DNA from 3 places in the Xanthomonas rydalmerensis genome. Region 1 is predicted to be linked to each of the others. Evidence: predicted binding sites of a transcription regulator. Region 1 holds the regulator's gene; each other region holds the start of a gene.
The links. Region 1 encodes FliA, which starts transcription of late flagellar genes. Its sites were predicted from a motif close to TAAAGTTTNNCNNNCNNNGGCCGATAA; they were not measured.
Positions count from the first base shown of each region.

Region 1 (3,257 bases):
GCGGAACACGGCGTTGAGCTGGCCGCTGTCCTCGGGCGCCTGCTCCAGCGACACCAACTGCTCGCCGAGCCGGTCCAGGATCTCCTGGGCCTCGATGATGAAGTCGGCAGCGATGTCGTCGGGTACGGCGCTCATGGCATTACAGTCCCAGTCCGGACAGCAGGTCGTCGGCGTCGTTCTGCGACACGCCGTGGCGGTCCAGACCGGGCAGGGCCGGGCCGGCCAGGCTGCCGTCGGGTTTGCGTTCTTCCTTCGGCGGCAGACCCAGCGCGCCGAAGCCTTCGTGCACGCGGCGCACGATACCGGCGACGCGGCGGATGATCTGCCCGGTCAGGTCCTGGAAGCTCTGCGCCAGGGCCATTTCGGTGAGGTTGTGGCGGATCTTGTCGAGGATCTCGCCCTGGTCGCCGCTGAGGCCGCCGGCGGCGAGCTGGTTGGCCAGCGCGCGGCATTCCTCGGCCAGGTCCAGGGTGCGGTGGCTGGCCTGTTCGGTCATCTCCACCACGTGGTCCAGACGCGAGCAGGCGTCGTCCAGCTCGCCGGCCTCGCTGGGCACCACCGGCAGTTCGCCGAGCGCCTGACCCAGATCGCGCGCGAGCCGGCTCAGGCCCTGCATCATCGGCCGCGTGCGCCAGGCGGCGAGGGTGTCGATCTCCCTGCGCCAGCCGGCCTCGTCGCCGTTCTCCAGCGCGTCCAGCGCGCCTTGCAGGCGTTCGATCAGGGCGGTACGTTCGGCGGTGGCTTCCATTTAGGCGGTCGCTCCCAGGCGTTCGAAGATCTTGCCGAGCTTCTCCTGCAGCGTCTGCGCGGTGAACGGCTTGATGATGTAGCCGTTCACGCCGCACTGCGCGGCCTCGATGATCTGCTCGCGCTTGGCCTCGGCGGTGACCATCAGCACCGGCAGGTGCTTGAGCTTGTCGTCGGCGCGGATGTTGCGCAGCAGATCGATGCCGGTCATGCCGGGCATGTTCCAGTCGGTGACCACGAACTCGAACGGTGCCGAGCGCAGCGCGGCCAGGGCGCTGTTGCCGTCTTCGGCCTCGGCGGTGTTGGTGAAGCCCAGATCGCCGAGCAGATTCTTGACGATGCGCCGCATCGTCGAGAAATCGTCCACGATCAAAATCCGCATGTTCTTGTTCACCACTGACTCCTAAGGGTTCCTATTCTTCGTCTTCCAGACCGGCATCGGCGACACCGAACGCCTTCAGGCGTCCGCGCAACCGTACCGTGGCCTGGCCATGGATCTGACACACGCGCGACTCGCTGACCCCGAGTACCGCGCCGATTTCCTTGAGGTTCAATTCCTGCTCGTAGTACAGCGACAGCACCAACTGCTCGCGTTCGGGCAACTGCGCGATGGCCTTGCCCAGCTCGCGGCCGAATTCGCTGCGCTCGAGCATCTGCTGCGGATTGGGTCCGCCCTTGGCGATGGTATCCAGCTCGCCATGGTCCTCGATGCGCGACTCCAGGCTCAGCACCTGGCCGCGGGCGGCATCTTCCATCAAACGCAGGTATTCGGGAAGCGGCATGTCCATCGCCGCGGCCACTTCGTTGGCGGCGGCGGCGCGGCCGGTGCTCTGTTCGATCTTGCGGATCGCCGAGGCGGCGTCGCGGGCGCGGCGGTGCACCGAGCGCGGCACCCAGTCGCCGCGGCGGATCTCGTCGATCATCGAGCCGCGGATGCGGATCGAGGCGTAGGTCTCGAACGAGGCGCCCTGTTCGGCGTCGTAGCTGCGCGAAGCCTCGATCAGGCCGATCATGCCGGCCTGGATCAGGTCGTCGATCTCGACGCTGGCCGGCAGTCGCGCCGCCAGGTGATGGGCGATGCGCCGGACCAGGTCCGAGTGCTGGGCGATGTAGTCGTTGGCGCTGTTGCGCTGGACGGCGCGGTAGTGGGCGGCGGCGTTCATGCGGCCACCCCGCGCTGGATGATGCGTTCGACGAAGAACTCGACGTTGCCGCGTGGGGCGGTCGGCGCCTGCCAGCGCGCGGTGCGCCGGGCGATCTCGGCGATCGCCTGCGCCGACGGGCTGGACGGGTAGGCCTTGACCACCGGCTGCTGGCGCTGCACCGACAGGCGCAGCCAGTCGTCCTGCGGCACGCAGCCCAGGTAGTTCAGCGACACGTCGCCGAGGAACTTCTCGCAGACCCGGCTCAGTTTGTCGTACAGCAGGCGGCCTTCGTTGAGGTCGCGCACCATGTTGGCGACGATCTGCACCCGGTCCACGCCGCGCTCGCGCGAGAGGACCTTGATCAGGGCGTAGGCGTCGGTGATCGAGGCCGGCTCGTCGCAGACCACCACCACCGCGTCCTGCGCGGCCTGGCAGAAGGTCAGCACGCTGTCGGTGATGCCGGCGGCGGTGTCGACGATCATCACGTCCAGCTCGCGCTGCAGCTCGGAGAACACGTTGACCAGGCCCACGTGCTGGGCCGGCGGCAGCTCGGCCATGTAACGGCGGCCGGAGGCGGCGGGCACCACCATCAGCCCGTTGGGCATGTCGATCAGCACCTCTTCCAGGGTGCAGCGCCCGGCGACCAGGTCGGCCACGGTGAACTTGGGCGTCAGCCCCAGCAGCACGTCGACGTTGGCCAGGCCGAGGTCGGCGTCCAGCAGCAGGGTGCGCTTGCCCATGTCGGCCAGCGCCATGGACAGGTTGACCGAGATGTTGGTCTTGCCCACGCCGCCCTTGCCGCCGGTCACGGCGATGGTGCGCACCGGACCCAGCGGTTCGCTACGCGTCGCCGACAGGGGGAAGGCATTGGTCAGATTGACGTAGTCACGCGACGGCATGGGTCTGCTCCGGAGTACAGGGCTTATCGGCAGCGCGCCGCAAATCTTCAAGGCGCAATACCAGGCTGGCGGCGTTGGCGCGGTGCAGGTCGTCCGGCACGCGCTGTCCATCGGTCACCCAGGTGATGGGGAGGCGGTGGTCCACGACCACCGACAAGGCACTGCCGAACCGCCCGGTCTCGTCCAACTTGGTCATGATGACCCCCTGTGGGTCGGCGCCGGCGAACCGGCGCACCACCTCGTCCAGGTCGGAGAAATGGGCATTGGCAGGCAGTACCAGCAAGGATCGGACCACACGCGAGGCGCGCAGCCAGTGCAGCTGGGCGGCCAGGGCGCGGTCGCGCTGGCCCATGCCGGCGGTGTCGATCAGCACCAGCTTGTAGTCGGCCAGGCGCTCCAGCAGCTGCTGCAGCGCGGCGTCGCTGTCGGCCTCGTGCACGGCGATGCCGAGTTGGCGGCCGTAGCT
Region 1 is NZ_CP126170.1:2,601,138-2,604,394, reverse strand. It holds gene QN245_RS10945 (chemotaxis protein CheA) at 1-135, opposite strand, end outside; gene QN245_RS10940 (protein phosphatase CheZ) at 140-748, opposite strand; gene cheY (chemotaxis response regulator CheY) at 749-1,141, opposite strand; gene QN245_RS10930 (RNA polymerase sigma factor FliA) at 1,161-1,910, opposite strand; gene QN245_RS10925 (MinD/ParA family ATP-binding protein) at 1,907-2,791, opposite strand; gene flhF (flagellar biosynthesis GTPase FlhF) at 2,778-3,257, opposite strand, start outside.

Region 2 (3,257 bases), 2.4 Mb from region 1:
AACCAGGCGATCAATGCGCCGCAAGGATTCCCGGATGCCGGCAACTTCGGTGGCGGCGGGGCGATCGACACCGACGGTGCGTCGCTGGCCGGCTATCTCAAGGGCGGCGTCGGCAGCGGCGGCACGCTGGCGATGTGCGGCACCGTGGTCCGCAACAACGTCGCCGCCAACGGGTCCGGCGGTGCCACGCTGTGGGCGTATGCGCCGGACACCATCGACGTGAAGTACTCCACCTTCGCCAACAACGTCGCCACCGGTGGCCCGGGCGGCGGTGCGCGCATCAGCATGGGCTTCACCGACACCTCGCATGCCGGCACCGCCATCACCACGCCGGGCACCATCAACATTGCCGAGACCAGCTTCCTGTCCAACACCGCCGAACAGGGCAACGCCGGCGCGCTGTACCTGGATTGCTACGGCGCCTGCGACGTCAGCAACAGCACCTTCCACGGTAACTCCGCCAAGGGCGTGGGCGCGGCCATCCAGCATGTCGGCTGGCAGCCGGCCAACGGCGACCAGGGCAGCCCCAGCGTGCGCTTCAACAACGTCACCTTCGCCGAGAACACGCCGTGGGTAACGCTGTTCGGCGACAAGTTCGACATCCGCAACAGCATCCTGTACTCCAAGACCGAGCGCGTGTTCTGCAACAACCAGAGCAATACCGGCAACAACCTCATCGAGTACTCGGCCAAGGGCGCGGTCTGGCCGAACGCCTGCCTGGCCGCGGGTAACGTGAAAGCGGTCGACCCACTGCTGTCCGCCCCCGCCAACAATGGCGGACCGACGCTCACCCAGCTGCCTGCGGCCAACAGCCCCGCGCTGAACGCCGGCGCCGGCTGTACCGCCATCGACCAGCGCGGCAATCCGCGCAATACCGCGGTGTGCGATCTGGGTGCGGTGGAGATCAAGTAAGCCGGTTGGCCGTCGTTAGCTGCAGGACAATGCGCGGTCGCGCCGGCTTGGCCGGCGCGACCGCGCATCCGTCGCCGGGATGAGAAGCGCGCGCGGCGACGCCGCTTCCAGCGCCGATGCGGTAATGCGGCACCCAGGCGGCGCGGCGGCCCCTTCGTACGCACTGCGATGGTGTCGGGTCGCAGACCAGTCCGCTGCATGCGGCCCCCGCGCCGAGCGATCGCGCCGCGACCGTGCGCTCGACATACGCCGCACCCTGTCTGGTGCGCCTGCCAACGTCCGTCAGGCGGCGGCCGACGCCGCGCAGACCTTACCACCGCGGCAGGCATGACCGCGCGTTGCAGTGCGCGCCAACAACGCCATTCGAGCCTGCCGCGCGCGCCGCGGGCAATACGGTGGCGTATCTTCTTTCGTGGGCATCGGCGGTGCCGCGCGATGGCGCGGCGCCGGCGACGTCTGTGCCTGCGACTTTCCGGATTTGGGACCTGGGTCGCTCGCACGGGGTCAAGTTCGCGATGCAGATACCGATAAAGGTACCCCCCTCGCGAGTCCCCCCGATGCATTTCTTTCACTCCTTCAAGGTGAGTCAGCGCCTTGCGCTGTCGTTCGGCCTGCTGATCGTGCTGCTTGGCGCTTCCTCTACCTTGGCGCTCTACCAGTTCCACAACGTGCGCCAGGCGGTCGACAAGATCGTCCACGAAAACAATCAGAAGACCGGACTGCTGTACACCATGCTGCGCAACAATATGAGCGCGGAGCGCTACCTGCGCGACATGATGCTGTCGCCGGCCGACAAGCGTCCGGCGATCGCCGCCAAGATTCAGGAGATCCGCGCCGACAACGACCGCCTTCGTCAGGCCCTCGACGCCCTGCCAGGCACGGCGGCAGGTCTGGCCATGCGTAAGGAGATCCATGCTGCGCAGGCGGCGGCGCGGTCGGTCAACAGCCGGGTACTGGCGCTGGCCAGTGCCGGCGAGATCGAGGCGGCCAGGCAACTGCTGTACGGTGAAGCCGCGCCGTTGCTGGCGCGGCGCGTGGAGGTGATCCAGAACGCGGTCGATCTGCAGATCCGGCAGAACGCGCTCAGCTCCGAGCAGATCCAGGCGGCCCTGCTCTTCAGCAATCGTGCCCTGATCGGGTTCGGCCTGCTGGCGGCGGTGCTCGGCGCGACCTTGAGCGTGCTGATCACCCGCAGCCTGGCCGGACCGCTCGGGCGCGCGACCGAAATCGCCGAATCCATCGCCCAGGGCCGGCTGGACCATCGGATCCCGCCGCAGCCCAAGGACGAGACCGGCCGCCTACTGACCAGCATGGACCGCATGCAGGCGCAGCTGCAGGCGGTGATGGCGGCGCAGTCGCAGATGGCCAGGCACCACGAGCGCGGCGACGTCAGCCAGCGCATGGACGAGCACGCGTTTCCCGGCGAGTACGCGCGCATGGTGCGGGAGAGCAATGCGTTGCTCGACATGCACGTGAGCCTCCAACAGCGCTTGCTCGAGATCATGGGACGCTATGCGATCGGCGACCTGTCGCAGGACATGGATCGCCTGCCCGGCGAGCAGGCCGCGCTCACCGAGACCATGGACCAGGTCAAGCGCAATCTGTCGGCGATGAATGCCGAGATCGGGCAACTGGTCGACGCCGCGGCCGCCGGCGACTTCGCCGTGCGCGGCGACAGCGCGCGCTTCCAGTACGACTTCCGCGACATGGTCGAGGGGTTGAACCAGTTGATGGCGACTACCGACGGCAACCTGCAGGCGCTGTCCAAGCTGCTGCAGGACATCGCGAGCGGCGACCTGACCACGCGCATGGAGGGGCAGTTCCAGGGCGTGTTCGCGCAGATGCGCGAGGATGCCGATGCCACGGTGGCCCAGCTGACCGGGATCGTCGGCCGCATCCAGCATGCGTCCGGGCAGATCACCGGCGCCGCCGGCGAGATCGCCGCCGGCAACGCCGATCTGTCGCGCCGCACGGAGCAGCAGGCCGCCAGCCTGGAGGAAACCGCCGCCTCGATGGAGGAACTGACCTCCACCGTGCGCCAAAATGCCGAACGCGCCAGCCAGGCCAATCAGCTGGCCATCGGCGCGACCGCGGTGGCCTCGCAAGGCGGCGCGGTGGTGGCCCAGGTCATCGACACGATGAACGGCATCCAGACCTCGTCCCGGCGGATCGCCGACATCATCAGCGTGATCGACGGCATCGCCTTCCAGACCAACATCCTGGCGCTCAACGCCGCGGTGGAGGCGGCGCGCGCCGGCGAGCAGGGCCGCGGTTTTGCCGTGGTCGCCAGCGAAGTGCGGGTGCTGGCGCAACGCTCGGCCGAGGCCGCCAAGGAGATCAAGCAG
Region 2 is NZ_CP126170.1:4,997,779-5,001,035, reverse strand. It holds gene QN245_RS21290 (choice-of-anchor Q domain-containing protein) at 1-912, shown strand, start outside; gene QN245_RS21285 (methyl-accepting chemotaxis protein) at 1,470-3,257, shown strand, end outside.
Region 2: QN245_RS21285 (methyl-accepting chemotaxis protein) is a predicted target of FliA. The motif match lies at 1,417-1,443, and genes of this name have one in related genera.

Region 3 (3,257 bases), 570 kb from region 1:
CCTTCCAGCGCGAACTGGCGCGCGGCGGCCAGCTGTACTTCCTGCACAACGACGTGGAGAGCATCGGCCGCATGCAGCGTGAACTGAGCGAGCTGGTGCCGGAGGCGCGCATCGGCATCGCCCACGGGCAGATGCCCGAGCGCGAGCTGGAAAAGGTGATGCTGGATTTCCAGAAGCAGCGCTTCAACGTGCTGCTGTCGACCACGATCATCGAATCGGGCATCGACATCCCCAACGCAAACACCATCGTCATCAACCGCGCCGACCGCTTCGGGCTGGCGCAGTTGCACCAGTTGCGCGGCCGCGTCGGCCGCTCGCACCACCGCGCCTATGCCTATCTGCTGGTGCCGGACCGGCGCAGCATCACCCCCGATGCGCAGAAGCGCCTGGACGCCATCGCCTCGATGGACGAACTGGGTGCCGGCTTCACCCTGGCCACGCACGACCTGGAGATCCGCGGTGCCGGCGAACTGCTCGGCGAGGACCAGAGCGGGCAGATGGCCGAGGTCGGCTTCAGCCTGTACACCGAACTGCTGGAACGCGCGGTGCGCAGCATCCGCCAGGGCAAGCTGCCGGACCTGGACGCCGGCGAGGAAGCGCGCGGTGCCGAGGTGGAACTGCATGTGCCTGCGCTGATCCCCGACGATTACCTGCCCGACGTGCACACGCGCCTGACCCTGTACAAGCGCATTTCCAGCGCCCGCGACAGCGACGGTTTGCGCGAACTGCAGGTGGAGATGATCGACCGCTTCGGCCTGCTGCCGGATCCGGTGAAGCACCTGTTCGCGATCGCCGAGCTGAAGCTGCAGGCCAACGCGCTGGGCATCCGCAAGCTGGAACTGGGCGAACACGGCGGGCGCCTGGTGTTCGAGGCCAAGCCCAACGTGGATCCGATGACCATCATCCAGATGATCCAGAAGCAGCCCAAGCTGTACGCGATGGATGGCCCGGACAAGCTGAAGCTCAAGCTGCCGCTGCCGGAAGCGGCCGATCGCTTCAACGCCGCGCGCGGCCTGCTGACCGCGCTGTCGCCACGCTGAGCGACGCGGGCAATCCTGCCCGCGTCTGCGCGCACGCCACCGTGGGCTTATGTCCACGGTCGCCCACTCGTCCCGTCCTGACAAGCCGCCGCCACACGCGGTGGCGTAAGGCGCGCGCCTACCCTCGCTGACCACCCCACGCAACCGGGTCTTCATGTGAAGACGGCCGTTGCGCCTGCGTGTCGCGCAGCTTTTTGACGCCTTCACACGCTGCCGCGATTGGCACGGCACGTGCAACGACTTGGGAACCTGCCCCAATCGGCACGGTTATGGGATGCGCGTCCTGGCATGGATCTGAACCACTCAGGCCCGTGTCCGGCATGCGAGACAAATGCGTCACTCAACCTAAATATTTCCTGACCGCGCCGATATCGCTGGTACCGAAGCCTACACATGCCCTTCACGGCGTGCCGCCGGCTTTCCATTTGCCCTACTGCCGGAGACCCGCCATGCGTTCGACGCCCCCCGATGAACAGGATTCGCCGCTGCAGTTGAGCGTGGACGGCGACATGACCATCCGCCGCGCGGCCGAACTGAAGCCGCTGCTGCTGCCCGCGCTGGAGCATCCCGGCGGCCTACGCCTGCAGTTGCAGGCGGTGGCCGACATCGACGCCACCGGCGTGCAGTTGCTGCTGGCCACCCAGGCCGCGCTGCGCGCCCTGGGGCGACCCTTGCAGCTGGAGGGCTGCAGCAAGGCGGTCGGCGACGCGCTGGACCTGCTCGGCCTGGGCGACGCGTTCGAGCGCGTCGGCGACGACACTCTTCACTAATCGGCAGCACGACATGAACATGGATCAATTGCTGCAGACCTTCATCGCCGAGAGCCGCGACCTGCTCGAGGACATGGAACGCAATCTGCTGGAAGCCGAGCGCGGCGAAGCCGGTCCCGACGCGGTCAACGCGATCTTCCGGGGCGCCCACACCATCAAGGGCTCCGGCGGCCTGTTCGACCTGGCGCAGCTGGTCGGCTTCACCCACGTGGTGGAGAGCGTGCTGGACCTGGTGCGCGAGCACGCCGTCGCGCTGGATTCGGACTTGATCCAATTGATGCTGGCCTGCTGCGACCACATCCGCGCGCTGGTGGAAGCCGCCGCCGGCGCCGAGGCCGACGAAGCCACGCTGGCCGCCGAGGGCGCGCCGCTGCTGGAACGGCTGCAGACCTACCTGCAACCTGCCGCTGCGCCGGCCGCCACGACGGGCGCCGCCACGGCAACGCCGGCAGTGCCGGCCGCGCCCGCGCATACCGGCTACTGGCGGATCTCGCTGCAGCTGTTCGCCGATGCGCTGCGCTTCGGCAATTCGCCGCTGCACCTGATCCGCTGCCTGCGCAGCCTGGGCACGCTGGAAGCGGTGCGCACCCACCACGAGCGCGTGCCGGCGCTGCCGGAGCTGGATCCGGAGGCCTGCTACCTGGGCTTCGACATCCTGTTGCGCAGCGACGCGCAGCAGGCCGCGATCGAGGACATCTTCGAATTCGTGCGCGACGACTGCGACCTGCAGGTGCTGGCGGTGGAGCCGAACGGCGATGCCGCCAACCTGGATCTGCCGCTGCTGGTGGCCGAAGCCGGCAGCCAGGCCAGCGCCGACGATTTCGCCGGATTCGAGAGCGCCAGCGCCCCGGTGGAGGCGCCAGTTGCGGCCGCAGCGGCCATGGCCGGCGCGCCGGCCGCGGCAGCGCCCACCGCTGCCAGCGCCGGCACGGCCAAGGCCGCGGGCGCACGCGGCGAAGGCGGCTCGATCCGCGTCGACGCCGACAAGCTCGACCGCATGATCGACCTGGTCGGCGAATTGATCATCGCCGTCGCCAGCACCGGCGCCAACGCGCAGCGCACCGGCGATGCGCAGTTGCTGGAATCCACCTCGATCCTCGCCGGGCTGGTCGAGGAAGTGCGCGAAAGCGCGCTGCAACTGCGCATGGTCAAGATCGGCGGCACCTTCAGCCGCTTCCACCGCGTGGTCCACGACGTCGCCCGCGAACTGGGCAAGGACATCGTGCTGGTGGTCAACGGCGAGGACACCGAGCTGGACAAGTCGGTGGTGGAGAAGATCGCCGATCCGCTGACCCACCTGGTGCGCAACGCCATGGACCACGGCATCGAACCGGCCGAGGTGCGCCAGGCGCGCGGCAAGCCGGTGCGCGGCACGGTGCGGCTCAACGCCTTCCACGATTCCGGCAGCATCGTCATCCAGATCAGCGACGACGGCGGCGGCCTCAAC
Region 3 is NZ_CP126170.1:3,167,733-3,170,989, forward strand. It holds gene mfd (transcription-repair coupling factor) at 1-1,040, shown strand, start outside; gene QN245_RS13305 (STAS domain-containing protein) at 1,490-1,810, shown strand; gene QN245_RS13310 (chemotaxis protein CheA) at 1,824-3,257, shown strand, end outside.
Region 3: QN245_RS13305 (STAS domain-containing protein) is a predicted target of FliA. The motif match lies at 1,386-1,412, and genes of this name have one in related genera.